Kordia sp. SMS9: one gene and its partner. The protein of the gene in region 2 interacts with the protein of the main gene of each other region in a pairwise test. Links are inferred from orthologs where the notes say so. Each region holds a gene or a part of one and is shown on either strand. Other genes may lie near its edges.

Region 1 (2,990 bases), 4.8 Mb from region 2 along the record:
ATTCTTTGTAACGTTTGCAGATGATGTACAAGAAGACTGTGGTGCTGTAGCTGACACAACTTATAGATTTACTAAACAATAATAATTTTTAATAATTATGAAACATATTTTTAAAATAATATACTCAACGGTCATTATTGCAATAGTGATGTCGAGTTGTGCCTCAGATTCGGAGACTTCAAGATTCCAAGACAATCCGGAAACAGGTTGGGTAGAATTTAGAGCTGCTGCAACTACAAGTGGACAAACTGTGACAAACCTTCAAATTCCTGTATCAATTGAAGTTCCTGTATATCCAGAAGGATTTAGCATTAGCTATTCTTTTGAAGCAGTACAAGGTGATTTTACACAATTTGTACTAAATACTACACCAGCGCCATTATTTATTGATCCATTAGAAACCACTAGATCTCCAAATATTTCTATTGATTTAATCAATATGAATATTGGTAGAGATTTCGTAACATCTTTTGATATTGTAATGACAGCAGTAGATAAAACTGGAATCACTTTAGGAAACGGTGAAGAAAGTATTTTGAGACACACGGTTACGATTCCTTGTTCTAATCCTCCTATAACTCCTAACAACTACTATGTTGGAGATTATACAATAGCAGATGTTAGTGCAACAATCGGACCTGGAAACGGAACTGAAAACTTTGCTGGTGGTACAGTAACGTTAGCAGTTGATCCAACAAACCCTAACAGAAGAATCTTTACTGTTGGAGCTTTGCCTGCGTTTAACGGACAGTTAGAGCAAGTAGTAATTGAATTTACTACGGACAATGTTGCTATCTTAGCAGAGGTTGTTGATCCAAGTTTAGCATGTAGTGCTGCTGGCCCATACATCTTTACAACAGATGCAGCTGGAGTACCATGGGATATTTGTAGTGATCAAACAATTACTATTCCTTACACAGAAGATCCAAATTCATCTTGTGGAGGACCATTCCCAGCTTCTTTTAGCTTGACTAAGAATTAATCATAGATTAACGCTATTATACTTAAAAACCACCCAATTGGGTGGTTTTTTATTTTATATTTGCCCCATGCAAAGTAATAACACACAAATTTTTGGTATAAGAGCTATTATAGAGGCGATAAACTCTGGTAGCACCATTGACAAGGTTTTTATTCAAAAAGGGCTTAGAGGTGACTTATTTAATGAATTGGACCAGCTTTTGCGTAAAAACGCAATCAGCACATCCTTTGTTCCACCAGAAAAACTAAACAGACTCACAAAAAAGAATCATCAAGGTGTGATTGCCTTGATTTCTCCTGTTGAATTTTATGACCTTGATTCTCTAGTGTTATCTGTCATAGAATCAGGAAAAACACCCACCTTTCTAATTCTTGATCAACTTAGTGATGTTCGTAATTTTGGAGCCATTATTAGAACCGCTGAATGCACAGGAGTTGATGGAATCATCATTCAGAAAAAAGGAGGCGCACCTGTTAACGCAGACGCCGTAAAAACTTCTGCAGGTGCCATCTTTAAAATACCAATTTGCAAAGTAGATCACATCAAAGATGCTATTTACCATTTGCAAAGTTCAGGCATACAAATTGTCGCAGCCACTGAAAAAACAGAACACAACGTATATGATGTCAATTTTACAGTTCCAGTAGCAATTGTGATGGGTTCTGAAGGAAAAGGCGTTTCACCCTCTATCCTAAAAATTGTAGATCACAAAGCAAAATTACCTATGTATGGTGAAATTGCTTCCTTGAATGTTTCTGTGGCGTGTGGCGCGTTTTTATATGAAATTGTACGACAACGTTTGGACTAATTATTCTTCCTCAGAAGATGTCGTGCTACTTACATAAATATAATTTACTTTGATAGTAGGTTGCAAAACAGGCTGCTCCACTACTGCTTCATCCTCAGGTAATGTTTCCATAAAATTTCCGTTTTCATCAAAATGACGCATAAATGGATCATCATCTGGCACAAACTCCTTTTTCTCCCATTCGTAGGTTTCTTTGGCATACACGACAGGAAGAAAAACTGCCAATAAAAATCCTGTGATGAATCCTCCCAGATGCCCTTCCCAAGAAATATGTGGTTCTATCGGAAACAAATACCACAACATTCCGCCATATACAAACATAATGATCAATGAAACTGCCACAAAACGATAATATCCTGTAATAATTCCCTTGAAAAAGATAAAACTCATCAACACATAAATAAAACCACTGGCACCAATATGATTGGCTTCTCTTCCTATCAACCATGTGATGATTCCTGAACCGAACAACCCCACAATAAAAATAGTCCAACGTTGCGATCTGTAAAAATAAATAACAGCCGCACTGAGTAAAAACAACGGAATGGTATTATTCCACAAATGATTCAAACTTCCGTGAATAAATGGGCTAAAAATGACACCGCGCAAGCCTTTTAATGTTCTTGGGTACACGCCGTAATCATTGAAACGAAATCCAAAACGTACTTCACTCCAATACACCAACCAAATTGAAAAAATAAAAATAAATGGAAGTAACACCACTGCTGGTGTGAAAATAAAAGGGTGTTTTTTAGAACTCATAGCAGTTATTAGTCAAAAAATTAGCCAAGATTCGTTTGCATGAAAAATTGTCATAGCCACGATTCTGTTGCTATTATTAAGGTTTTTCCTCAAAAATACTATGGCGAACGCATATAACTATCTGATTATTAATAACTAACTTAAATACAACTTAAAAAACCAACACCATGAAAACACAATCAACACTTACAGTTTTACTATTGCTTTTACTTTTTTCGTGTAGTCCCGAAGAAAATACAAGCGATAAAATCATTCAAGGAAATAATGTGAAAACCTTATATGATTTTGACAATTATGGCATATCTCATAACCTAGCGATGGATCATATTGCTACGATGCCAAACTTTAATACTGCATCTTTGGAAGATATTTTCTACTTTGCTGATACGTATACCGATGCCTATTTGGATAATTCTTGCCAATGCAATGATTGGCAAA
Region 2 (2,947 bases):
AATTTATGAGAATTTCAGACAATTGGCGCGTCAACACTATTCAAAAAAGTTAAATCCATTTGAAGATGTAAAAGGGAGTGTCGCTACTATAAAAAACTTAAAATCGCAAGTGTTAAAAAATACCCTTGCACAAGAATTAGCGTTCTTTATTTCTCCTTCTGGGAAAGATGCTGACTATTTATATACAGCACTTTCTGAAATTTCTACGAATGAAAAATTCAAAAAAGAATTAACCAAAAAATATACAGACATTCAAAAACTAAAAGCAGGAAAAGATTCGCCAACGTTTGATTATGAAAACCATAAAGGTGGCACGACGAGTTTGGCAGATTTGCAAGGAAAATATGTATATATTGATGTTTGGGCTACTTGGTGCGGACCGTGTATTGCGGAAATTCCATCACTAAAAAAAGTTGAAAAAGACTATCATAACAAAAATATCAACTTTGTATCCATTTCTATTGATGCGTTGAAAGATCACGACAAATGGAAAAAAATGGTGACAGACAAAGAACTTGGCGGCGTTCAGCTTATGGCAGATAAAGCTTGGCAATCTCAGTTTGTAACGGACTATGTCATTGATGGTATTCCACGATTTATCTTAATTGATCCAAACGGAAAAATTGTAAATGCAGATGCACCAAGACCTTCAGATAAAAAACTCATTGAATTATTTGATGAATTGAAAATATAGTTTCTTTAAAAATTCAAAAAACAAAAGCGCTTTGAAACCTCAAGGCGTTTTGTTTTTTTATCATGCGTCTTCCGCTTCCGCAGACGGCGCTTCGGGTTCTCTAAACAAATCCAAATACGCATCACCAATATGATCCACAATATCGCTCGCTGTCAACGCTTGGTATCCCAAACCTGACAACGCAATATCACCTGCTTTTCCATGTAAATACACTCCAAACAAAGCGGCTTGTAAAGAATCGTACCCTTGAGAAAGCAATCCTGTTAACATTCCTGTCAACACATCGCCGCTTCCCGCAGTTGCCATGCCTGGGTTTCCTGTATTGTTAATATACACAGAACCATCATAAATGGTAACAGTATGCGCTCCTTTAATGATTAAAATAATATCGTATTTCTTTGAAAATGATTTTGCTTTTTCCAACTTGTCAAAATCATCAGTCCACGTGCCTATCAAACGCTCCAACTCCTTTGGATGTGGCGTTAAAACAGAATGTTTGGGTACAGATTTTAGTAATTTTTTATTTGCTGACAACAGGTTCAATGCATCTGCATCAATCACCAAAGAATCTTTGCTTTTCTGTAAAAATACTTCCAATGCCTTTGCTGTTGCAGCATCAGTTCCCATACCAACGCCAATTCCGATCGTTTTCGGTTCAATATCAAACTGAATATCTGTAACATGCTTTTCGTTTTCATCACAAATCACCATCGCTTCTGGTAAAGAAGTCTGCAAAATATTGTAGCCGCATTCAGGAATAAACGCCGTTACCAATCCTGCACCAACGCGCAAACAAGCTGAACTCGCCAACGTTACTGCGCCTATTTTCCCGTAACTTCCACCAATAATCAGACTATGTCCGTACGTTCCTTTATGTGCATATTTTTCACGTGGAATGTACAATGGCAACACTTCAAAGGTATCAATCAATTGCACTTCGGTGTCTGTTGTTTGTAAATATTCTTGATCAAGTCCAATATCTATCGCTTCCCATTGTTGCATATAAATCCCTGTTTCAGGCAAAAAGAAACTTAATTTTGGTGCTTGACTCGTCAATGTATAATTACTCGCAATCACCGCTTCTTTATCTTCTGGTCCGTGATCAGGATACAATCCAGAAGGAACATCCAACGAAACCGTATATGCTTTAGAAGCATTGATATATTTGATCAACTCTTTCACCCAATCAGAAGTTTTCCGGTTCAAACCAATTCCAAAAATAGCATCGACAATAATATCTTCTTGCTGCATTTCTGGAAATTCTTCGCCTGAACTCAATAATTTAGGCCAAACCTTAAACTCTTTAATGCGATCGTAATTCACCAAAAAGCCTTTGGTTCGCTTTGCGCTAAAATTTACCACATACAGATGCACATTATAACCATGATGCAATAACTGGCGTCCTAACACCAATCCTAAACCGCCGTTATTTCCAATTCCACAATAAATATGAATGGGAACTTGTGCACCATGCATGCGTTTGTGAAACCAATTAAACAATTGCGTTCCTGCAAATTCCAATAAGTCATTAGAGGTAATTTGATTTTTTTCGATCGTACGATTGATGGCTTCATAGATCTGAGCCGCTGAATATATCTTCATGTATCGTTGTATTAGCGCAAAATATTACACATTTGATGAAATTTTCTACAATTCACTATACTTTTTTAGTGCATTTATAAAGAAAACCGAATTTTATTAGTAATCCGTTAAAAAATAAACATATAGTTTGTTTATGGTTATAAAAGTAATACATTTGAATAACATCATACGACAAAACATGTGTTTAGTAGCAACATTTTTTTCTTCGACAACAATCAGTACAGGCACATGCTTCACTGAAACAATTGCTACCACAACCCCTTTTGGGGTTTAAATCATATAGTACCGATACGGTGTTTCTCTCTCAAAAAATTAGTTAAAAACTAAAATACCAATAACCATACAAAACAATACTCATGAACCTACTCAAATTTGGCGGTACTTCTGTCGCCAATGCGCAAAATATAAACCTAGTAATCGATATCATTACAAAGGCTTCTCAAGATGAAAAAATAGCAGTTGTCGTTTCCGCTTTTGGAAACACTACAAACATGCTCTTAAAAACAGCAGAACTAGCGGCTGTAAAAGACGAATATTATAAAGACTTGCTTCAAGAAATTGAAAACAGGCACATTCAAGTTGTAAAAGATTTAATTCCCGTTACGGAACAAAGCGCCATTATCAGTCACACGAAACGCTTATTAAACTATT

The links.
Region 1: the proteins of KORDIASMS9_RS20635 (region 2) and rlmB interact in binary tests that used the Escherichia coli proteins (3 or more experiments, as listed by UniProt). The link is inferred for Kordia sp. SMS9 from one-to-one orthologs.

What each region holds. Positions count from the first base shown.
Region 1 is NZ_CP031153.1:97,926-100,915, forward strand. Bases 1-2,919 are described here. They hold rlmB (23S rRNA (guanosine(2251)-2'-O)-methyltransferase RlmB), read left to right. Parts: upstream 1-1,049; coding sequence 1,050-1,790; downstream 1,791-2,919. Other genes in these bases: KORDIASMS9_RS00430 (hypothetical protein), read left to right, coding at 1-82; KORDIASMS9_RS00435 (hypothetical protein), read left to right, coding at 98-982; KORDIASMS9_RS00445 (rhomboid family intramembrane serine protease), read right to left, coding at 1,791-2,552; KORDIASMS9_RS00450 (hypothetical protein), read left to right, coding at 2,720-2,919. In the rest of the region: more of KORDIASMS9_RS00450, read left to right, coding at 2,920-2,990. UniProt on the Escherichia coli protein: Specifically methylates the ribose of guanosine 2251 in 23S rRNA.
Region 2 is NZ_CP031153.1:4,870,552-4,873,498, forward strand. What follows is about bases 26-2,901. They hold KORDIASMS9_RS20635 (NAD(P)H-hydrate dehydratase), read right to left. Parts: upstream 2,297-2,901; coding sequence 755-2,296; downstream 26-754. Other genes in these bases: KORDIASMS9_RS20630 (TlpA disulfide reductase family protein), read left to right, coding at 26-694; thrA (bifunctional aspartate kinase/homoserine dehydrogenase I), read left to right, coding at 2,653-2,901. Outside these bases: more of KORDIASMS9_RS20630, read left to right, coding at 1-25; more of thrA, read left to right, coding at 2,902-2,947. UniProt on the Escherichia coli protein: Bifunctional enzyme that catalyzes the epimerization of the S- and R-forms of NAD(P)HX and the dehydration of the S-form of NAD(P)HX at the expense of ADP, which is converted to AMP.